2 regions of the Streptomyces sp. NPDC052114 genome follow, and region 1 is predicted to be linked to the other one. Evidence: riboswitches for the same ligand, from Rfam matches in the RefSeq annotation. Region 1 holds a riboswitch; the other holds the start of a gene.
What was found. Region 1 has a riboswitch for glycine ahead of gcvP (aminomethyl-transferring glycine dehydrogenase). Riboswitches for the same ligand answer to the same signal wherever they lie in the genome.

Region 1 (11,748 bases):
ACCGCCCCTTCGCGGGCAACCCGGCCGGGGTCCTCCTCCTCGACGCGTTCCCCGACGACACCTGGCTCCAGCAGGTGGCCAGGGAGGTCAACCACGCCGAGACCGCCTTCGCCCACCCCCTGCCCGCGGGCGGCGACGCGGACTGGGCGCTGCGCTGGTTCACGCCCGCCACCGAGGTCGACCTCTGCGGTCACGCCACTTTGGCCACGGCCCACGTCCTGCACACCACGGGTGCCGCGGCGGGCACCGTGCGCTTCGCCACCCGCAGCGGCGTCCTCACCTCCACCGCGCACGAGGACGGCACTCTCGCCCTCGACTTCCCGACGGCCCCGCTCACCGCCACCGAGGTCCCCGACGGCGTCGCCGAGGCCCTGGGCGCCGGGCCGCTCACCGCGTACGACACCGGCCGGAACCTCGGCGACCTGCTGGTCGAGCTCGCCGACGAGAAGACGGTCCGCGCCCTCACCCCCGACCACAGGGCCCTCGTGCGCCACTCCGAGCGCGGCATCATCGCCACGGCACGGGCCGCGGACCCCTCGCGGGGCTACGACTTCGTCTCGCGCTGCTTCTTCCCGCGCGTCGGCATCGACGAGGACCCGGTGACGGGCAGCGCCCACACCGCCCTCGCCCCCTTCTGGTCCGAGCGCCTCGGCCGCACGGAGCTGACCGGTCTGCAGGCCTCGGCCCGCACCGGCCTGGTCCGCACCCGGCTGGAGGGCGACCGCACCTTCCTGACGGGCCGTGCGGTCACGGTCATCGAAGGCGAACTCTTCGCCTGACGCGACCGGGAGGGGCGTATCCCGGCGCATCCCCGCCACAAGGTGACGCTGCCTACGAAGGCGTAGGCAGCCACCCCACCTTCCCCGCGAGCAGCGCGTACCCGACGAACGCCCCGATGTCGAGCAAGGAGTGGGCCACCACCAGCGGCCCCACCCGCCCCCACCTGCGGTAGAGCAGCGCGAAGACCACTCCCATCGCCAGGTTCCCGAGGAACCCGCCGATGCCCTGGTACAGGTGGTACGAGCCGCGCAGCACCGAGCTGCCGATCAGCGCGGCCATCGGGGTCCACCCCAACTGCCCGAGCCTGCGCAGCAGATACCCGACGACGATCACTTCCTCGAGCACCGCGTTCTGCACCGCGGACAGCACGAGCACCGGGTACTTCCACCACACGTCGGGCAGCGCCTCCGGCACCACCGTGAGGTTGAAGCCGAGCCCGCGGGCGGCCAGGTAGAAGGCGATCCCCGTGCTGCCGATCAACGCGGCGATCGCGGTGCCCCGCCCCAGGTCCGGCCAGGGCCGCGAGCGGTCGAATCCGATCGTCCGCAGCCCCGCCCCCTCACGCAGCAGGAAGTGCGCGACCAGCGCGACCGGCACCAACGCGCTCGCGATTCCGAACAATTGCCATGCGAGATCAAGCCATGGCCGGCCCGGCGCCGCCGACGCGTTCATCGTGGCCGCCTGATCCTTCAGGCCGCCCGGTTTGGTCACCGATCCGACAAAGCTGATCAGCGCGGACACTCCGCTCGCCCCGAGCGAGAGGGCCAGGACGAGCAGCGTCTCGTCCCTCAGGATCCGCCGCGCGGGCCCGTCCGCCGGAAAAGAACCAGCCATCGCCCCCGGCTCGTCTTGCACGTGCGCCTCCAGTTGAGTAATCCCGCCTCATCCCCATCCTCGCCCCGCTAGGGTCTCGAAAGAAGTTACGAAGATCGTGCGCGACAGGCCGAGGGGGACGGACGCCGATTTCGGGCGTACCGCCCCCTCTTTCCTTGCTTCATCATTCAAGGAGGGGCACCACCGCCATGGGACGTCACAGCTTGCCCGATGAGGACGGGACGGGTGCGCCCGACCCCCGACCGCGCGCCCGCGGCCGCACGGTCGCCATCGCCACGGCTCTCGTACTCGTGGTGGCCGGAGGCACGGCGGCGGCGGTCCGCGGCGGGCTGCTCTCCTTCGGCGGCTCCTGCGAGGACGACGCAGTACGCCTCGACGTCGTCGCGGCGCCCGATGTCACCCCCGCCCTGCGCAAGGCCGCCGACACCGCCCGCGAGCAGGAGATCACCTCGGACGGGCACTGCATCGACGTCCGCGTGACCGCGCGCGACTCGTACAAGGTCGCCGACGAACTCCGCGCGGGCAAGGACGACCCGGGGTACGACGTGTGGGTCCCGGACTCCGACCTATGGGTGCAGCGCGTGGGCCTCGGCACCAAACAGACCAAGATCTCCCCCGCCGGCAACATCGCCTCGTCGCCCGTCGGCGTCGGCATGATCCCCTCCGCCGCCGAGTCGATGGGCTGGCCCAAGAAGACGTACGCCTGGCCGGAGTTGACCATGGCCGCGTTGAAGAGCGACAAGCTGCGTCTGGGCGCGGCCGACCCCGCGCGCAGCGCCACCGGGCTGCTCGCCCTGGCCACACTGGGCGCGTCCGCCAAGAAGCAGGACGGCAAGGAGGGCGACACCCGGGCCGCCGCCATGGCCAAGGCCCTCGCCAGCCGCACCACGGACAGCGACGGCCTGCTCCTGGACACCCTGGCCCGCGACGACTCCGGCACCGAGCAGGGCAACCCCCGCCGCAATCAGGCGGTGATCCTCTCCGAGCAGGCCGCCTTCGCGCACAACGCGTCGGCGGGCGAGGAGAACAGCATCGACCTGTTCTATCCCACGGACGGCTCGCCCCGGCTCGACTATCCGTACACGCTCGTCGAGGACGACAAGATGTCCACCGACCTGAGCCGCGCGGCCCTGCGCTTCATGACGATGTTCAGCGACGCCGACGGCCAGAAGATCCTGACGGACCACGGCTTCCGGACCGACCCCGACCAGCCCTCCGACCGGCTCGTCACCGCCGCGGGCGGCCGCACCCCGCAGCCGTACGCGGACGAGGCCACCGACCCGCCCACGGACAAACAGCTCCAGGAGACCCTGGGCATGTGGACGATCACGGTGCAGAGCGCCCGACTCAACACGGTCGTCGACGCCTCGGAGTCCATGAACCAGCTCGTCCCGGGCCGCGCCCAGTCCCGCATGGAGGTCACCAAGTCCTCGCTGCTGCAGGCGCTCGCGGGCTTCACCGACGAGGACGAGATCGGCCTGTGGGAGTTCGCCACCGGGCTCGACGGCACCCGCGACTACCGCAAGCTCCAGCCGACCGAACGGCTCGGCGACCGCAAGGGCAACGCCACCCACCGCGACAGGCTGGCGGCGGCCTTCGGCGACCTGCAGCCCGTGCCGGGCGGCGCCACCGGCCTGTACGACACCACGCTCGCCGCGTACAAGGAGGCCAGGTCGACGTACGCGCGGAGCAAGTTCAACGCCCTCGTGATCCTGACCGACGGCGCCAACCAGGACCCGGGCAGCATCTCGCGCAGCTCCCTCATCGCCCAGCTGGAGGAGCTCTCCGACCCCAAGAAGCCGGTGCCGATCATCGCCATCGCCGTCGGCCCCGCCGCGGACAAGGACGAGGTGCAACAGATCGCCGCGGCGACCGGCGGCTCCGGTCACCAGGTCGACGACCCGGCGCAGATCCACGCGGTCATCCTGAAGGCCATCATGGAGGCCGGCAGCACCCAGGGCTGACCCTCGCGCGCCCGGGGACTCAGCCCAGCGGCACCGGTTCCGGCAGCCCCACGGGCCAGGTGTGCACCGGTTCGCCCTCGTGCATCAGCTCGAAGTACCGCTTGGTGGTCGCGGCGAGCGCGTCCTCCCTGCCGAGCCCCCTCTCCAGGGCCCGGTGGTAGGTGGCCGCCTGCCACGACGCGCCGTTGACCCGCCGCCGGCACCGTTCCTCGATCACCCCGAGGTACAGGTCCCGGTCGGCGGGCTCCACGCCCCACGCGTCCAGTCCGGCGGCGGCCAGCGGCAGCAGTTCGTCGCGCACGAGCTGGACGGCCGCCACCTCGCCGACGCCGCCCAGTCTGCCGCGCCGCGGCCACAGCAGGCGGGCGTCGATGCCGTGGCGGCAGGCGGCGTCGAAGTTGCGGGCCGCGGCCTCGAAGGGCAGCCGCGTCCACACGGGCCGCGCCTCCTCGGCCAGCGCCCGCACCAGCCCGTAGTAGAAGGCGGCGTTGGCGATGACGTCGGTGATGGTGGGGCCGGCCGGCAGCACGCGGTTCTCCACGCGCAGATGCGGTACGCCGTCGGCGATGCCGTACACCGGGCGGTTCCAGCGGTACACGGTGCCGTTGTGCAGGACGAGTTCGCCGAGCCGCGGCACCCCGCCCGCGTCGAGGACGCCCAGCGGATCCTCCTCGTCCATCAGGGGCAACAGCGCCGGGAAGTACCGCAGGTTCTCCTCGAAGAGCTCCAGCGGTCCGGTGAGCCAGCGCTCCCCGAACCAGGTGCGCGGGCGCACCCCCTGGGCCTGGAGCTCGGGCGGCCGGGTGTCGGTGGACTGCAGGAACAGCGGCGGCCGTGACTCTCGCCACAGCTCGCGGCCGAACAGGAACGGCGCGTTCGCGCCCACGGCGATCTGCGCCGCGGCGATCGCCTGCGCCGCGTTCCACACGTCCGCGAACCGGCCCGGCGTGACCTGGAGGTGCAGTTGCACGGAGGTGCACGCCGCTTCGGGCGCTATCGACGCCGACGTGCAGGTCAGCCGCTCCACACCGTCGATGTCGAGGACGAAGCGCTCACCGCGCGCCGCCACGATCTGGTCGTTCAGCAGGGCGTAGCGGTCCACGTCCGAGAGGTTCGCGGAGACGAGATCGGCGCGGTTCAGGGTCGGCAGAATACCGATCATGACAATTCCGGCGGAGAGCTCGTTCGCTTTCCGGTGAGCGTAGTTGAGACCCGTGCGCAACTCTTCGGCGAGCTGGTCGAGAACGCGTCCGCCGAGCCGGTGCGGGGCAATATTCACTTCCAGATTGAACATTCCGAGTTCGGTCTGGAAATCACGGCTCGCGATCCGCTCGAGAACCTGCGCATTCAACATTCTCGGAAGCCCGTCGGGACCGGCCAGATTCAGCTCGATCTCCATGCCCATCAGATTCTTCGGGCGGTCGAACCGCTGCTCCTCCAGCAGCCGCTCCAGCCCCGTCAGACACTCCCGGAGCTTCCTTCGGTAGTGGTGCCGGTCGGTCAGGTCGAACGTGCCCGCCACGACCTTCTCGCCCATCGAAGCGTCCTTCCTCGATCGGGCAGCCACCCGTCCGGCCGCTGTGTACGGGGGATGATGCCCAGGCAATGTGATCGATAACGCCCCGCGCGGGACCATGAACCAGTAGTCTCGACGGAGTTGCACCGCGGCACATTCACCAGGCATGCGGCATGGTGAAGATTCGCTTCCGAGATGCCTGGTCAAAAGTACCGGCGAAATCCGGCCTACCGCACATCTCGCGAAATGCGAGGTGGCGGAAGCGGGGCTCCCGCGAAATCGGGAGAAATCCCTCACAAGGACGACCGGTTGAGGTCTTGCTCGGAATATCCACCGCGCCTAGAGGAAACACGGCCCGAACCCGACTCGTATAAACTCCGCAATCTAGGCAGAGAGTTGGCGCTCGCGGTCCCCGGCCCCCGCCCCTCTGACCCAGATGTCCCAGAGCTGACAGCGCCGTCACGCACCCGCCCCTGCTCCACCGTGCCTGTCGAACGAGAGAGGCGACCCACCATGCCGCTGCATGTCCCCCCGGCTCCCGCGCCCGCCCTGCGCAGCGTCCTCGCGGCACTCGGTTCCCCCACGGCCGTACGCGAGGCCCGCACCCCGTCCCTGCGTGCCGCGCAGGGTCCAGCCAGCCCGGAACTCCCGCTGCCCGTCCACGTCCTGGACCGCATCACCCCGGAGGGCACCTCACCCACCCGCCTCGCCGGCTGGCGCTTCCTGATCCGCTGCGGCGAGCGTGCCGTCGCGGCGGCCGACACGATGCTCACCCCGGACGGCTGGGCCTTCTCGCACTTCTTCGAGGGCCCCTACATCGCCTCCACCGAGCGGGCCCTGCGGCATGCCGAGGCGATGCCGATGCCGTGCCAGCCGCGGCTGCTCTCGGTGCCGGAGCTGTACATGCTCACGCTCTGGCTGCACCGCGACTGCTCGGACGACGGCGCGCAGGGCGTGCTGGCCGCCACCGATCTGCTCGTGCCGCTCGCGCCCGCCCCGCCCGGCATCGCGGCCCACCGCCCGCACCGCGTCGCCGAGCTGCTTCCGATGCTCAACCACCGTCTGACACCGGCACCGCTGCTGGGCTCGCCCGCCTGACGGCTCCCTCTCGCCTCTTGTGCCCCGCCGCCTTTGGGCCGCGGGGCACAGCTCTGCCCCCACCCAAGTGGACTAGCCCGCATGGGCCACCCCGAACCACCCGAAGAGACAAGCAAGTTGGGCTGAACCGTCCGGCCGGGTGATACGTCCTTAAGCAGTAGGAGCCGCTGCAGCAAAATCCCTGCGGATTGACAGTCCATGGGGCAACACTGGGATCGGACCGATTACAACGGGGGGCGGTCATGAACACCGCATCGAGTCACAGGACAGACGTCACCACCATCTCACCGCAGCGAAAGAACCCTTCCATGTGCCAGCACCAACCACCGTGCCCGACAGCCGACTCCGCCGACCGGGAAGCCGCCTTCCTCATGGCGAGCCACCCGGAGCAGGGCTGGAGCCTGCTGTGCAACGGCGTCCTGCTCTTCGAGGACACCGGTGAGCTGCTGCCGGACGGCCAGATCATCGCCCCGCACCGACCGCTGGGCACCGACCAGGTCATGACAGCGGCTTGAGCACACCGGCACACAGCCGATCAGGGCGCACAGCCGCACGACCGCACCACCGAAAAACACAGCACCACCGAAAGACGAGGGGCCGGCCCGGAGAAGATCTCCGAACCGGCCCCACCGCATGCCCGCCTCGCACGGGCGCGGTGCATCAGTCCTCGTACGCATCCAGCGGCGGGCAGGAGCAGACCAGGTTCCGGTCGCCGTACGCCTGATCGATGCGGCGCACCGGCGGCCAGTACTTGTCCGAGGCGGAGACGCCGGCCGGGAAGACGGCCTCCTCACGGGTGTAGCCGTGCTCCCACTCGCCGCCCAGCGCGGCGGCGGTGTGCGGCGCGTTGCACAGCGGGTTGTCGTCGGCGGCCCACTCGCCGGAGCCGACCTTCTCGATCTCCCGGCGGATCGCGATCATCGCGTCGCAGAACCGGTCGATCTCGCCCAGGTCCTCGCTCTCCGTCGGCTCGATCATGAGCGTGCCCGCCACCGGGAACGACATGGTCGGCGCGTGGAAGCCGTAGTCGATGAGCCGCTTGGCGATGTCGTCGACGCTGACACCGGTCGCCTTGCTCAGCGGCCGCAGGTCGATGATGCACTCGTGCGCGACGAGCCCGCCGGGGCCGGTGTAGAGCACCGGGTAGTGCGGCTCCAGGCGCTTGGCGATGTAGTTCGCGGAGAGCACCGCGACCTGGGTGGCGCGCTTGAGGCCCTCGCCGCCCATGAGGCGTACGTACGACCAGGAGATCGGCAGGATCCCGGCGGAGCCCCACGGCGCCGCGGAGATCGGACCGACGCCGGTCTCGGGGCCCGCGGCCGGCTGGAGCGGGTGGTTGGGCAGGTAGGGCGCGAGGTGCTCGCGCACACCGACCGGGCCGACGCCCGGACCGCCGCCGCCGTGCGGGATGCAGAAGGTCTTGTGCAGGTTCAGGTGCGAGACGTCGCCGCCGAAGTGACCCGGCTTGGCGAGGCCCACCAGCGCGTTCAGGTTGGCGCCGTCGACGTACACCTGACCGCCGGCCTCGTGCACCTGGGCGCAGATGTCGGCGACGTGCTCCTCGAAGACGCCGTGCGTCGACGGGTAGGTGATCATCAGCACGGACAGCTCGTCGCGGTGCTTCTCGATCTTGGCGCGCAGGTCCTCGACGTCGATCTCGCCGTCGTCGGCGGTCTTCACGACGACGACCTTCATGCCGGCCATCACGGCGCTCGCGGCGTTCGTGCCGTGCGCGGAGGACGGGATGAGGCAGACGGTGCGCTGCTCGTCGCCGTTGGCGCGGTGGTAGCCGCGCACCGCGAGGAGCCCGGCCAGCTCGCCCTGCGAACCGGCGTTGGGCTGCAGCGAGACCTTGTCGTACCCGGTCACCTCGGCGAGCCGCTCCTCCAGCTCACGGATGAGCGTGAGGTAGCCCTGCGCCTGCTGGGCCGGGGCGAAGGGGTGCAGCTGGCCGAACTCGGGCCAGGTGACCGGCTCCATCTCGGTGGTCGCGTTGAGCTTCATCGTGCAGGAGCCCAGCGGGATCATGCCGCGGTCGAGCGCGTAGTCGCGGTCGGCCAGCCTGCGCAGGTAGCGCAGCATCGCCGTCTCGGACCGGTGCTCGTGGAAGACCGGGTGCGTGAGGTAGTCGTCGCCGCGCAGCAGGCCCTCGGGCAGCGCGTCCGCGGTGTCGGCATCGAGTGCCTCGACGTCGGCCTCCACCCCGAAGGCACCCCACACGGCGGCCAGTTGCTTCCGCGTGGTGGTCTCGTCGCAGGCGAGGGAGACGTGGTCGGCGTCCACCGGGTGGACGTTCACGCCGGCCTCGCGGGCGGCGGTGACGACCTCGTCGGCCTTGCCGGGCACGCGCACGGTCAGCGTGTCGAAGTACGCGCCGTGGACGACCTCGACGCCACCGGCGGTGAGCCCGGCGGCGAGCAGCGTCGCGTACCGGTGGGTGCGCCGCGCGATCGACTTGAGGCCCTCGGGCCCGTGGTAGACGGCGTACATACCGGCCATGACCGCGAGCAGCACCTGGGCGGTACAGATGTTGCTGGTGGCCTTCTCACGGCGGATGTGCTGCTCGCGGGTCTGCAGCGCCAGCCGGTAGGCCTTGTTGCCGTCGGCGTCGACGGAGACGCCGACGAGCCGGCCCGGCAGGCTGCGCGCGAACTTCTCGCGCACGGCCATGTATCCGGCGTGCGGGCCGCCGAAGCCCATCGGCACGCCGAAGCGCTGCGTGGTGCCGACCGCGATGTCGGCGCCGAGCTCGCCGGGCGAGGTGAGCAGCGTCAGGGCCAGCAGGTCGGCGGCGACGGTGACGACGGCACCGATCTCGTGCGCCTGGTCGATGAGCGGCTTGATGTCGCGTACGGCACCGGAGGCGCCCGGGTACTGGATCAGCACGCCCACGACACCGCGCTCGACGACCTCGGCGGGGATGCCCGCGCTCAGATCGGCGACGACGATGTCGACACCGGTCGGCTCGGCGCGGGTCCGGATGACGGCGACGGTCTGCGGCAGCGCGTCGGCGTCGACGACGAAGACGCCGTTCTTGACCTTGCCCATGCGCCGCGACAGGGCCATGGCCTCGGCGGCCGCGGTGCCCTCGTCGAGCAGCGAGGCCCCGGAGGTGGGCAGGCCGGTCAGCTCGGCGACCATCGTCTGGAAGTTCAGCAGCGCCTCGAGCCGGCCCTGCGAGATCTCGGGCTGGTACGGCGTGTAGGCGGTGTACCAGGAGGGGTTCTCCATGACGTTCCGCAGGATGACCGGCGGCGTGAAGGTCCCGTAGTAGCCGAGACCGATCATGGAGTCGAGGACCTGGTTCCGGTCGGCCAGGGAGCGCAGCTCGGCCAGCACCTCGGCCTCGGTGCGCGCACCGGGCAGCGCGAGCGCCTCGGCGTTCTTGATCACATCCGGCACCGCGGCGGCGGTCAGCTCGTCGAGCGAGCCGTACCCGACCTGGGCGAGCATCTTGGCCCGCGCTTCCGCATCGGGCCCGATGTGCCGCTGCTCGAAGGGGATGCCCTGCTCGAGCTCGGAGAGCGGGATGCGATTGGTGGCAGTCATTGCGGAGGCCTCCTGGTCTGCGCGACCTACGAGGGGTACCACGGCGCGGGTACCCGGACGGCCTCCCCCTCTGTCATCTCAACCTGAGAGCTTCACAGGCCCGTCCAGTCCAGCGACAGATCTGCTTTCACCGTCGGTGAGGAAGGGTCCGGATCGTGCCCGCCCGACGCCCGCCCTGCTTTCCAGAGTGACCTCGTCCGTGCGGTACGGGTGCCTGAGAGATTCCGGGGAGGATTTGCTCCTTCGGCGCCTCCGGAAATCACGTCCCGGAGAGCTCTCCCGCACGGGGTCAGCAGCCAGCCGCCAGCCTACCAGCGAGGACAACGGCCGATCCTTCGAGTGGCCACCTGCCCCGAAGTGCTCTTTCGTAGTGAGTACGAGCGATTAAAGATGAGTTACACCCATATCCGAATCCCCTCGACCAGCTGGAGGGCCCGTGCAGACCGACATCGATCCGCGGAACCTGATCGGCCGCAAGGCGTTCGACCGGAACGGGGCGAAGATCGGCACGATCGACGAGGTCTATCTCGACGACGCCACCGGCACTCCGGAGTGGGCGGCCATCCGCACCGGCCTGTTCGGCCGTGACGCCTTCGTCCCGCTGGAGCCGAGCGAACTGGTCGACGACGGCACCCTGCGCATCCCCTTCGACCGCGCCCTCATCAAGGACGCCCCGGACTTCGGCGTGGGCCGCCATCTCTCCCCCGAGCAGGAACTCCAGCTCTATCACCACTACGGCCTGGACATCACGCCCCCGAGCGCCCCACCACCACCCGACCAGTCCTTCGGACAGATAGCCGGCCAGGACAGTCCCTGACGGCACAGCGCAGGTACTGGCACCGGCACAAGCAGCGGCAGCGGCAGCGGCAGCGGCAGCCACCGAAACGACCGGCCGACCGGTCCGCGGCAGGTCACCGTCCCGGCACGCCGGCCGACCCGTCCACGGCAGGCCCTCGCCCCCCTTTCGGCCTCACCCCACCCCCTCCGCCCCGACCCCCACCAGCGGCAACGGCTCCGCGGGCACCAGCTCCGGGTCATCGGTCCTGAACGTCCGCACCCGCCCCGGCGCCGACCCGGGCGTCTCGAAGCGCACCGTCACCCGCCCCAGGCCGCTCCCCTGTACCCACCCGTGCCCGTACTCGGCGTGCCGCACGTCGTGCCCGGCCGCCCATCTTCGCTCGGCGGGCACCGCCGGCGCCTCGTCCCCGCCCCCCGCGGCCTCGACGGCCACGGCCTCCGCACGCCCCACCTCGTCCGCCTCGGCCGCCTCGGCCGCGGGCTCCCCGTCGGCCGCCTCCTCGGCCGCCTGGGCCTGCGCCTGGGCCTGGGCGAACAGATCCTCCTGCGTGTAGTCGGCGAGCCCCGTGACGCCCACCCCCAGCAGCCGCACGCCCCCTGTCGTGTCCACGGACTCCAGCAGCCGCGCCGCCGCCTCCCGCACCACCCCGGGGTCGTCCGTGGGCCCCCGCAGCGTCTCGGACCGCGTGAGCGTCGAGAAGTCGAAGCGCCGCACCTTCAGCACGATGGTCCGCCCCGAGTGCCCGGCCGCCCGCAGCCGCTGCACGCACCGGTCGGCCAGCCGCGCGACCTCCGTGCGCACGCGGACGCGGTCATGGATGTCCACGTCGTACGTGTCCTCCACGCTGACCGACTTCGTGTCCCGCTCGGCCACCACGGGCCGCTCGTCCTGAGCGAGCGCCATCGCGTACAAGGACCCGCCGTGCGCCTTCCCCAACAGCCGCACCAGCTCGTCCTCACCGGCCTCCGCGATCTCCTCGACCGTGGTGATCCCGGCCCGCCGCAGATGGTCTCCCGTGGCCGGCCCCACCCCGGGCAGCGTCCGCACCGACATCGGGCCCAGCAGCGCCCGCTCCGTCCCCGGAGCTATCAGCCTCAGCCCGTCCGGCTTGGCCTCCTCGGAGGCGATCTTCGCCAGCATCTTGCAGACGGCGAGCCCCACCGACCCGCTCAGCCCGGTCACCGCCCTGATGTCCGCCCGCAGCCGCT
Region 2 (11,748 bases), on a different contig from region 1:
AGAGGATGTGGCGCCGGCCGCCGCCGAGGCTGCGGGCCGCCTCCACGTACTCCCGCTCGCGCAGCGAGAGCGTCTGGCCTCTGACGATGCGGCCGACGTAGGGCCAGCCGAAGAAGCCGATGACCATCACCAGGATCGCGACGCGCACGCTGCTGCCGGTCAGGCCCAGCAGGTCGTCGGGGAGCACGGAGACCAGGGAGATGATGAAGAGCAGCTGCGGGAAGGAGAGCAGCACGTCCATCACGCGGCTGATCAGGGCGTCGACCCAGCCGCCGAAGTAGCCGGCGATGATCCCGAAGAGGGTGCCGAGCGCGACGGCGACGATGGCCGCGAGGAAGGCCACGAGGAGCGAGATCCGCGCGCCGTAGACGATGCGGCTGAAGACGTCGCGGCCCTTGTTGGGCTCGACCCCGAAGAGGAAGTCGCTGCTCATGCCGCCGAACGCGCCCTTGGGCAGGTTGGTCAGCTCGTCCAGCTCGTCCTGGTGGAAGTCGTTGGGCGGATGGCCCAGCAGGCTCACGATCAGGGGGGCGAAGATCGCGACAAGGACCAGGAACAGCACCGTGAAGCCGCCGAAGAGGGCGACCTTGTCGCGCTTCAGGCGGTTCCAGGCGATCTGCTTGAGGGACCGACCCTCGACCTTCTTCACCCCTGCATCAACTGCGGGAGCGACGTCCTCGGTCGGGTCCACATCCGCAGGTGTGTCATGCAATGGTGCCGTCATCGTGGCAGGGACCCCTCTCAACCGGTGGTGACCGGCCCGCACTTGCCGCTGTAGCGACGTGATCAGTCCGTCGTACACAGGGGCGAAGGCCCCTTGGAGCGGGAGTCTTCATCCACGTCGCGATCTGTTACCAGCCTTGACGGGGAAAGGATGCGCAACCGTGATGCTGATCGGGGTGTTCCGTTATCCGGACGCGTGTGAACGAGGGGCGAACACGGGGCAGTTGGGGCGCAAGGAGTCACGGGCGCCCATAGGGCCCCACCCGCATCACAACGGACATCACGTCCGTCGGCGCTGCTCAGCACCGTGCGGAGCGACGGTGTCGGTCACTTCCGGCCAGCGCGGCGCAAGGTGGCCGTAACCGATCCGTCGGTCACGGCCAGTATGTGGTCAGTACTGCGCGGGGTAGCCGTAGCCGCCGGCGGGGGCGGGGGCCGCCTGGGCCTCGCGGTCGTAGAACGGCCGGGCGTTGGCGCGCAGCCACATCGCTACCGGGTCGTAGTCGTCGGACATGGCGACGGTCGAGACGGGCAGCCCGTCCGGGACGGCTGCGATGGACTGCTGCATCATCGCGCGCACCGCGTCCACCGACGGCGGCGAGGTGTCGTACACATCGAGGCCGATGGCCAGGTAGGGCGCCCCGAGCGCGGGCTGCACCCAGGCCCTGCGCAGCGAGCGGACCGCGGGCGTGCGGTGCGCGTTCTGCGCCAACATGGCATAGAACTGGGGGATTTCGATGCTCGGCTCGGAGAGCCTGAGCGGTCCCGCGGGCAGCATGTCCAGGCCCATGGCGATGCGCCGCAGGTCCAGCCAGGGGATGCCGACGCCGCCGCCCGGCGCGTGCGGGTTGAGCCAGAGGCCGTAGTGGTCGGGGTAGAGGGTGCGGGCGACGTCGACGCCGCGCACGACCTCGTGGCTGCGGTTCCAGCCGCTGGCGGAGAGCTCCTGCGCGGAGGTCACGCAGGGGGCGTAACCGAGGCCGTCGATCTCCATGTTCCCGTACTGGGCGTCGGGGGATCCGGCCCGGCCGTGCCAGAGCAGCATCCACACCTGGTCGGCGGCGAGCGCGCGCAGCAGTGCCTCGTACGCGTCGTAACGCCCCGGCGTCACCTGGCGCAGCAGCTGCTCGATCCGCCCGGCCGCGGCCGTGCCCGACGCACTCACCCGTAACCGCCCCTTCGCTTCGACCCCAGAACCCGAGAACCCGGCCGCCCGGCACGGCATGCGCCCGGCCCGGTCATGGAACCAGCTTAAGCGGCGATCCTGGCACGGACTTGACGTACGGCGCCTCAGGCCCCACGGGCCGTGTCCCCCCGGGGTCCCGCCGGAAGCCTCCCCCGGCCGCGCGACAGGCGCCCCTCAGGCCCCGCGCAGGTAGAACGGCCGCACCCGCGCGCGCAGCCAGTCGCCCACCGGGTCCTGCGCCACGTCGAGCAGCACGAGGTTCACCGGCCACGGGGCGGGGACCTGGCCGAGGGCGCGGCCGAGGGCCTCCATGGGCAGGTCGCGGGCGTTGCCGTCCCAGGTGGACAGCTCGACGCCGATGAAGAGGGTCGGGTCGTCGGTCTCGACGCTCGCCAGGCACCGGCGCGCGGTGAGCACGACGCCCGTGGCCTCGAACTCGCGCCCGGCGGCGGCCAGCAGGTCGACCGGGTCCTCCTGCCAGTCCGGCTCGAACAGGCGTACGCGCCCGCCGGTGGCGGGCCCGTCGAGTTCGGAGCGGCCGGACCGGCAGAGCTCGGCGACGGCGGCGGGCGGCAGCGGGACGCCGACGGTGCCGTCCGGGTTCAGCGCGATGCCCAGCTGCGGGGGCAGGCCGCGGGCGAACTCGACGGCGGGCGCCACGGTGCACCCCATGCGGTCCGCCGCCTCGCCGAGCGCCTGGCGGAACTGCTGCTCGGAGCTGAAGACGGGCACGTAGGCCTGCCCCTCGATCTCCAGGGTCGGCAGGTCGAGGGTCCCGCTGTCGGGGCCGCCGCCGTTCGGCAGCGGGATCCACAGCTGGCTGCGGCCGAGGACCTCCACGATCCGGGCGCCCGCCGACTCGGGGCCGCCGAGGGAGGCCGCGAGGACCTCCTCTAGTTCGTTGCCCGGCCAACCGCCGTACGGATGGGCGTGTGCCTGCGCCGGAAAGTCCATCTGTCCAACCCCTGATCGCGACCGCTCTGCCTGCGGCTCGAACCCTAACGCCGGGCGGCGCGGGACCGCGCACCGAAGGCCTGCCGGGGCCGCGCTACCGGTCGAAGCCGATGCCCCGCAGCACCCGCGCCGCCGTACGGTCCAGGAGCAGCACCGAGCCGCAGCCGCGCGGCAGGTCGCCGCGCTCGGTGGCGGCGACCAGCCGCCCGACCGTTCTGCGGTGGCGGGCGAAGGCGTACCGGGAGACGCCGCGGCCGCGCTCGCGCTGGCCCCGCAACGCCGTGTCCGGCGGGACGTCGAGCAGCAGCAGGTGCAGGGTCGCGCCGCGCCGCGCGGCCTCGCGGGCGAGCCAGCGGCGCACCCACGCCTGGGTGCCGCAGTCGTGCACCACGACGCTCTCGCCGGAGCGCAGGAGGCTGCGCAGCCCTGCGTAGTGCGCGAGGCGGACCAGGGGGCGGTAGACCGCGTAGGGCAGCCGGCGGGGCATGCGGTCGGTCCAGCGGTCGCGGGTGTCCTGGGAGTCGACGCGCGGGCCCGTGACGGCCTGGCGCATCAGCGTCGACTTCCCGCCGCCGGGCAGCCCGGAGACGACCACGAGGTCGCCCGGGGCGAAGGTCAGGCGGTGCGGGCTGTGGCCGCCCCGCCCGCGCAGGTCCCGGACGACGGCCGCGGGAAGCGGGCCACAGCTCTCCTCGGCGGGGACGGCGGCCTGTCCCGGCAGCGCCACCCCCGTGGTCGTGGCATGGACACTGGTCCTGGTGTGCACCGTGATCGGCCTCCCCATAGCGGTCACGTACTGCCTCCCCAGCAAGTGTAAAGAGAAGGTAATGCGGCACAAGAGCATTCCGGGGTCGTCGGATCCGTGACCGGGCGCGGGTCCCCCTGGACAGAGTCGCGTGCAATGATGTGCGCGCCAACTCCATACCGGCCGTTTGAATCCGCGCGGGAGAGTCCCCGAGCCGGCACATGTGCCGTCAGCCCGGGGCGCCGAAGGAGCAAGTTCCTCCCTTGAATCTCTCAGGCCCCGTACCGCGCGGGCGAGGCACATCTGAAAAGCGGACCGCCCCCGGCGGTCCCACCCAAGGTGCAAGCCGGATGCCCCGACGCTTCGGGTCGCCGCCGGCGAACCTCTCAGGTTCCGATGACAGATGGGGAGGATCGACCTCGCCCGTCATGCCCTGGGAGTTCCCTTCATGAGCACTGCCCCCCGACTGACCGCCCTCGATGCCGTGCATCGATCGCTCGGCGCGACCATGACCGACTTCGCGGGCTGGGACATGCCGCTGCGCTACGCCAGCGAGCGCGACGAGCACAACGCCGTGCGCACCAAGGCCGGTCTCTTCGACCTGTCCCACATGGGCGAGATCGCCGTCACCGGCCCGGCGGCCGCGGACTTCCTGAACCACGCGCTGGTCGGCAACATCGGCTCCGTCGGCCTCGGCCGCGCCCGCTACACCATGATCGTCGCCGCGGACGGCGGCATCCTGGACGACCTGATCGTCTACCGCCTGGGCGAGACCGAGTACATGGTCGTCGCCAACGCCTCCAACGCGCAGACCGTCCTGGACGAGCTGAGCGCCCGCGTCGAGGGCTTCGACGCCGAGGTCCGCGACGACCGCGACGCGTACGCGCTGCTGGCCGTGCAGGGTCCGGAGTCCCCCGGCATCCTGAAGTCGCTGACCGACGCCGACCTGGACGGCCTGAAGTACTACGCGGGCCTGCCCGGCACCGTCGCGGGCGTGCCCGCCCTCATCGCCCGCACGGGCTACACCGGCGAGGACGGCTTCGAGCTGTTCGTCTCCCCCGGTGACGCGGAGAAGCTGTGGAACGCGCTCCTGGCGGCCGGTGCGCCGGTCGGCCTGGTGCCCGCCGGGCTCTCCTGCCGCGACACGCTGCGCCTGGAGGCGGGCATGCCGCTGTACGGGCACGAGCTGACCGCCGAGCTGACGCCGTTCGACGCCGGTCTCGGGCGGGTCGTGAAGTTCGAGAAGACGTCGCACTCGGAGGACTTCGTGGGGCGCGAGGCGCTCGCGGCCGCCGCCGAGCGCGCCGAGACCGCTCCCCCGCGCAAGCTGGTCGGCCTGATCGCTTCAGGCCGCCGCGTCCCGCGCGCGGGCTTCCCGGTGGTCGCGGACGGCAAGGTGATCGGCGAGGTCACCTCCGGCGCCCCCTCGCCGACCCTCGGCAAGCCGATCGCGATCGCGTACGTCGACGCGGCGCACGCGGCCCCCGGCACCGAGGGCGTCGGCGTGGACATCCGCGGCACCCACGAGCCGTACGAGGTCGTGGCGCTGCCGTTCTACAAGCGCCAGAAGTGACGGCGTCGCTTCCGAGGCGGTCCGTCCCGGGCGTCCCGGAAGTGACCCCACGCACATCTTTCTCGTTCCGCAGCACTCACCCGCGTACAGGAGAATTCAGGTCATGAGCAACCCCCAGCAGCTGCGTTACAGCAAGGAGCACGAGTGGCTGTCGGCCACCGAGGACGGCGTGGCGACGGTCGGGATCACCGAGCACGCGGCCAACGCGCTCGGTGACGTCGTCTTCGCCCAGCTCCCCGCGGTCGGCGACACGGTCACCGCGGGCGAGTCCTGCGGCGAGCTGGAGTCGACCAAGTCGGTCAGCGACCTCTACGCCCCGGTGACCGGCGAGATCGTCGCCGCCAACCAGGACGTCGTCGACGACCCGTCGCTGGTCAACTCCGAGCCGTTCACGGGCGGTTGGCTGTTCAAGGTGCGCATCACGGACGAGCCGGACGAGCTGCTCTCCGCCGATGAGTACACCGCCTTCACCGCCGGCTGACCCATACCGATAGGGATCGTGTGATGTCGCTTCTGAACACCCCTCTCCACGAGCTGGACCCGGACGTCGCCGCCGCCGTCGACGCCGAGCTCCACCGCCAGCAGTCCACCCTGGAAATGATCGCCTCGGAGAACTTCGCTCCGGTCGCCGTCATGGAGGCCCAGGGAACGGTCCTCACCAACAAGTACGCCGAGGGCTACCCCGGCCGCCGCTACTACGGCGGCTGCGAGCACGTCGACGTCGCCGAGCAGATCGCGATCGACCGGATCAAGGAGCTGTTCGGCGCCGAGTACGCCAACGTCCAGCCCCACTCCGGCGCCTCCGCCAACCAGGCCGCCCTCTTCGCGATCGCCCAGCCCGGCGACACGATCCTCGGCCTCGACCTGGCGCACGGCGGCCACCTCACCCACGGCATGCGCCTGAACTTCTCCGGCAAGCAGTTCAACGTGGTCCCGTACCACGTGGACGAGGCCGGTCTGGTCGACATGGCCGAGGTCGAGCGCCTGGCCAAGGAGAACAGCCCCAAGGTCATCATCGCGGGCTGGTCCGCCTACCCGCGTCAGCTGGACTTCGCCGAGTTCCGCCGGATCGCCGACGAGGTCGGCGCGTACCTGTGGGTCGACATGGCGCACTTCGCCGGTCTGGTCGCCGCCGGTCTGCACCCCAACCCGGTGCCGTTCGCGGACGTGGTCACCTCCACCACGCACAAGACCCTGGGCGGCCCGCGCGGCGGCGTCATCCTGGCCCGCAACAAGGACTTCGCGAAGAAGCTGAACTCCGCGGTCTTCCCCGGCTTCCAGGGCGGCCCGCTGGAGCACGTGATCGCGGCCAAGGCCGTCTCCTTCAAGGTCGCGGCCTCGGAGGAGTTCAAGGAGCGCCAGCAGCGCACCCTGGACGGCGCCCGCATCCTGGCCGAGCGCCTGGTGCGGGACGACGCGAAGGCCGTCGGCGTCGACGTCCTGTCGGGCGGCACCGACGTGCACCTGGTCCTGGTCGACCTGCGCAACAGCGAGCTCGACGGCCAGCAGGCCGAGGACCGCCTCCACGAGGTCGGCATCACGGTCAACCGCAACGCGGTCCCGAACGACCCGCGCCCCCCGATGGTCACCTCGGGCCTGCGGATCGGCACCCCGGCGCTCGCGACCCGCGGCTTCCAGGCGGAGGACTTCCGCGAGGTCGCCGACATCATCGCCGAGGCCCTCAAGCCTGGCTTCGACGCCCCGGCCCTGAAGGCCCGCGTGACCGCTCTGGCCGACAAGCACCCGCTGTACCCCGGCCTGAAGTAGTTTCGTACGCTTTTGTTCGTACGTACGAAACGTCGGGGCACCCCGCACACTGGACAGTGAACACAGTGTGCGGGGTGCCCCGCACCACGTGTCCGTACCGCCGCACGCGTTCGCGCGTTCGTCGTTCCTGCACCGCCTTGTTCTTCTGCACCACCCCGGCAGACAACGGCGTCTACCAACCACCTTTGGAGTTCCCGTGGCCATCTCGGTCTTCGACCTGTTCTCGATCGGCATCGGCCCGTCCAGCTCCCACACGGTCGGTCCGATGCGCGCGGCCCGCATGTTCGCGAGCCGCCTCAAGAACGAGGGCCTGATGGCCCACACCACGGCGATACGGGCCGAGCTGTACGGCTCGCTCGGCGCCACCGGCCACGGCCACGGCACCCCGAAGGCCGTCCTGCTCGGCCTGGAGGGCGAGTCGCCGCGCACGGTGAACGTGGAGAGCGCCGACGACCGCGTCGAGGAGATCAAATCGACCGGGCGGATCAACCTCCTCGGCATGCACGAGATCGCCTTCGACTTCGACGAGGACCTGGTCCTGCACCGCCGCAAGGCCCTGCCGTACCACGCCAACGGCATGACGATCTTCGCCTACGACCACGAGGGCGCCCTCGTCCTGGAGAAGACGTACTACTCGGTGGGCGGCGGCTTCGTGGTGGACGAGGACGCGGTGGCGGGCGAGAACCCGATCGTCCCCGACGACACCGTCCTCAAGCACCCCTTCCGCACCGGCGACGAGCTGCTGCGCCTCGCCGACGAGACCGGCCTGTCCATCTCCGCGCTGATGCTGGAGAACGAGAAGGCCTGGCGCACGGAGGACGAGATCCGCGCGGGCCTCCTCGACATCTGGGGCGTCATGCAGTCCTGCGTGTCGCGCGGCATGTCCCGCGAGGGCATCCTGCCGGGCGGTCTGAAGGTCCGCCGCCGCGCCGCCAACTCGGCCCGCCAGCTGCGCGCCGAGGGCGACCCGCAGTCCCGCGCCATGGAGTGGATCACCCTCTACGCGATGGCGGTGAACGAGGAGAACGCGGCGGGCGGCCGCGTGGTCACCGCCCCCACCAACGGCGCCGCGGGCATCATCCCGGCCGTCCTGCACTACTACATGAACTTCGTGCCCGGCGCCGACGAGGAGGGCGTGGTCCGCTTCCTGCTCGCGGCCGGCGCGATCGGCATGCTCTTCAAGGAGAACGCCTCGATCTCCGGCGCCGAGGTCGGCTGCCAGGGCGAGGTCGGCTCCGCCTGCTCGATGGCGGCGGGCGCCCTGGCCGAGGTCATGGGCGGCTCCCCCTCCCAGGTGGAGAACGCCGCCGAGATCGGCATGGAGCACAACCTCGGCCTGACCTGCGACCCGGTCGGCGGCCTCGTCCAGATCCCGTGCATCGAGCGCAACGGCATGGCGGCGGTCAAGGCCGTCACCGCCGCGAAGATGGCGCTGCGCGGCGACGGCTCCCACAAGGTGTCCCTGGACAAGGTCATCAAGACGATGAAGGACACGGGCGCGGACATGAGCGTCAAGTACAAGGAGACGGCCCGGGGCGGGCTCGCGGTGAACATCATCGAGTGCTGAGGGATCAGGCTCAGCCGGTGCTCCGCAGGTGGCCGACAGCCGTGTCCACGAGGTGCGGGCGACCGGTGCGCAGGCCCAGCAGGGACACGTGGACCCAGAGGAAACCGGCCCGCGCCACGATGTGCTCGCGCATCCGGGGGCGCACCCGGCCGCCGTGCCGTCGGTAGGCGTCCAGGACCGCGTCCAGCACGGCCGGTCCCCCGGCGTAGTACTGATCGACGAAGTCGAGGGCGGGGTCGTCGACCCGGGCATTGGTCCAGTCGAGCAGCCCGGTGAGGCGTCCGCCGCCGTCCGCTGACCGGGCCACCAGGGTGTGCCCGGGGTGCACGTCCCCATGCACGAGCACCGGGTCGGCGTGCCACGCGTCGTCGTCCGCCAGCCACCGCCGCCAGTCCCGGCAGCGTGCCGCCGGAAGGCCGAACGCGGCCCGCGCGTCGTCCAGCTGGCGGGCCGCGTGCTCCCGCGAGCGGGCCGCCGGGACGTGCCGCACGCCTGCCGCCGTCGCCACCCGCGGGGGCACCGCGTGCAGGGCGGCCAGCACGCGGGCGACGGCGTCGGGGTAGTCGGCCCCGCGGGCGCACGGGTCGATCGCCCACGTGTAGCGCAGCGTCCGCGCGTCCTCGGTCCCGGCGGGGGAACCCGGCAGCCTCGGGTAGGCGATGAACTCCGGCTCGTGGACGTGCCAGTGCGGCAGCCGGGTCGGCAGCCGCGTGCGCAGCAGGCGCAGCAGCCGGGCTTCCACCGCCGCGGGGCCGACCACCTCGGCGCGGCGCGGACTGCGCAGGATCCACCGCCGGCCCCGGGTGTCCGTGCCGTGCACGACCCGGAAGTCCCAGCCCGTCTCGTCCACGGCCGCCGTGTCGCCGCGTATCGCGATGCCGTGCGCGGCGGCGCGGTCCAGCATCCGCGGAACGCTCAGTGGTATCCCGTCCATGGCTGCGAAAGTGCCCACACGGAAACGTGTCCGAACCAAGTTTCCATCCGGTGAAATGTCGACTCGCTTTCGCCCGGGCATGCTTGCGGACCGCCACGCCGCTGGGGTTCGCTTCCCAGTAGCGCAACCACTGCCCGCTTTGCCGCCACCCATCATGGAGCTGAATTTGTCGCGCGTAATCAACGACGGCGCAGTGATCAGTCCGACGGGCCCACCCATACTGGAGGAGTGGTACCGGCGGAACCTCGACAAAGCCGAATTCGACATCAGCTCCAGCGGTGTCCAGCCCTATTCATTTGCCGAATTACGTCGCATCGCCGGGATCGAGCAGGCGGAGCTGGACGCCGTCGTCATGGACGACAGCACCTCGCAGGGCTCCCCTGAGCTGCGGCAGGCGATCGCCGACCGGTACGCGGCCGGGCGCGCCGACCACGTGATGGTGACCCACGGGTCGAGCGAGGCCATCGCGCTCACCCTGGGCAGCCTGCTGGCCCCCGGCGACCGCGTGGTGCTGCCCGACTCCATCTACCATTCGCTGGGGCATTTCGCCCGGGAAAAGGGCTGCGAGATACGGAAGCTGCCCCTGGCCAGGCTGTCCGAAGGCGCCTTTCCCGACGACGTGCTGCGCTCGGTCATCACCCCTGGCACCAAGGCCGTCGTGGTGAATTTTCCGCACAACCCCACGGGCTGCACGCTTTCCCCTGCCGGGTACGCACAATTCGTGGACCGGGTGGCCGAGACCGGCGCGTTACTGGTGTGGGACGCGGCCTTCGCGGAAATCACGCACGGCACGGAAGTGCTGCCCGATCCCACGCTGAGTTATCCGCACTCCCTCTCCTACGGCACGTTCTCCAAGACGTTCGGACTGCCCGGACTCCGCTTCGGCTGGTGCATCGCCGACCCCGGTCTGATCGCGCGCACGTTCCCGCTGCGCGACCGCACGACCCTGTTCCTGTCGCCCCTCGTCGAGCGCATCGCCCTGCACGCGATGCGCGCCGCCCCCCGTCTGATCGGCCCCCGGGCCCGGCAGGCGGCCCGTAACCTCGCGCTGCTCGACGCGTGGGCCGCCCGGCACGCCGACGCGGTGACCTGGCAGCGCCCGCAGGGCGGCGTGTGCGGACTGCTGGGCCTGCCCGGCGTCGACGACACCGAGCGCTTCTGCCTCGACCTCCTCGACCAGTACGGGACGCTGCTGGTGCCCGGCACCGCCTTCGACCGCCCCGACGGCGTGCGGCTGGGCTTCGGCGGTGCCGAGGACGAGTTCCGCCAGGGCCTGGACCGGCTCTCCCGGTTCCTGGGCACCGGGGGCCGAGGGGGCGGACGATGAACCGCGCACGCGCGGACCTCCCGCCCGCCGCGGACTTCCTGGACCGCTGGGACCACCACGTCCGGCTCAGCCCCGGCGCCCCCGCCCTGCTGGAGGGCGAGGACACGTGGACGTATCGCACCGCCGACGCCCGCGCCGAGGCCCTCGCCGCGCGCCTCGCGGCAGCCGGGGCGGGGCCCGGAGCCGTCGTGGGCCTGGCCCTCGACCGGCCCCGCGACGCCGTGCTGGGCATGCTGGCCGCGCTCAAGGCCGGGGCGGCGTTCACCGTCCTGGAGGACGGGCTGCCGCCCGGACTGCGCGAGGACCTCGTCCGTCGCGCCGACGCGACGGTCTGGCTGCACCGGGCCGACGGTGCCGGGGCACCGCTGCCGCACGGCACCCCCCGGCTGGAGGTGGCGGGCCCTGACCCGGCGCCGCCCGCCGCCCGGCCCCGCGCGGTCGAGCGCGACGCAGGACGGCTCGCGTACATCCTGTTCACCTCCGGCTCCACCGGCCGCCCCAAGGGCACCCTGATCGAGCGCGGCGCCCTGGCGGGCTTCGCCGACGCGCTGTGCGAGCGCCTGGCCCTCACCCCGTCCGACCGCTGGTTCCAGGTCGCCTCCCTCGGCTTCGACGTGGTGATCGAGGAGGTCTTCCCGGTGCTCGCCGCCGGCGGCGCCGTCGTGTGCCGCCCGCACACCCGGCCCCTGGAACCGGAGGACCTGCACCGGGCCCTGCACGACGGCGCGGCCACCGTGGTGGAGCTGTCCACCCAGTACTGGCGCGAGTACGCCCGCTGGCTCGACGCGACCGGCCGCACGACGCCCCCCGCGCTGCGCGCGGTGCTCGTCGGCGGCGAGCGCATGGACCCCGTCGCCTACCGTGCGTGGCAACGGCGCCGGTCGGCCGCACTGGTCCATGTGTACGGACTGACCGAGTGCACCGTGACCTCCACTCTCTACACCGGCCGACTGCCCGAGGACGCCGACGAGG

Region 2: linked by a shared signal. The riboswitch ahead of gcvT (glycine cleavage system aminomethyltransferase GcvT) and the one ahead of gcvP (aminomethyl-transferring glycine dehydrogenase) in region 1 are both predicted to bind glycine.

What each region holds. Positions count from the first base shown of each region.
Region 1 covers NZ_JBFAWC010000006.1:10,504-22,251, reverse strand. The annotation lists gene AB0L89_RS14685 (PhzF family phenazine biosynthesis protein) at 1-779, shown strand, start outside; gene AB0L89_RS14680 (type II CAAX endopeptidase family protein) at 832-1,614, opposite strand; gene AB0L89_RS14675 (substrate-binding and VWA domain-containing protein) at 1,803-3,578, shown strand; gene AB0L89_RS14670 (glutamate--cysteine ligase) at 3,598-5,115, opposite strand; gene AB0L89_RS14665 (hypothetical protein) at 5,608-6,192, shown strand; gene AB0L89_RS14660 (DUF5999 family protein) at 6,501-6,707, shown strand; gene gcvP (aminomethyl-transferring glycine dehydrogenase) at 6,853-9,741, opposite strand; glycine riboswitch at 9,934-10,033, opposite strand; gene AB0L89_RS14650 (PRC-barrel domain-containing protein) at 10,178-10,558, shown strand; gene AB0L89_RS14645 (DNA polymerase IV) at 10,712-11,748, opposite strand, start outside.
Region 2 covers NZ_JBFAWC010000003.1:306,663-318,410, forward strand. The annotation lists gene AB0L89_RS08320 (ABC transporter permease) at 1-724, opposite strand, end outside; gene AB0L89_RS08325 (enhanced serine sensitivity protein SseB C-terminal domain-containing protein) at 1,115-1,888, opposite strand; gene AB0L89_RS08330 (enhanced serine sensitivity protein SseB) at 2,084-2,863, opposite strand; gene AB0L89_RS08335 (AAA family ATPase) at 2,958-3,647, opposite strand; glycine riboswitch at 3,797-3,905, shown strand; gene gcvT (glycine cleavage system aminomethyltransferase GcvT) at 4,057-5,181, shown strand; gene gcvH (glycine cleavage system protein GcvH) at 5,285-5,662, shown strand; gene glyA (serine hydroxymethyltransferase) at 5,686-6,948, shown strand; gene AB0L89_RS08355 (L-serine ammonia-lyase) at 7,145-8,515, shown strand; gene AB0L89_RS08360 (macrolide 2'-phosphotransferase) at 8,526-9,449, opposite strand; gene vioD (capreomycidine synthase) at 9,643-10,776, shown strand; gene AB0L89_RS08370 (non-ribosomal peptide synthetase) at 10,773-11,748, shown strand, end outside.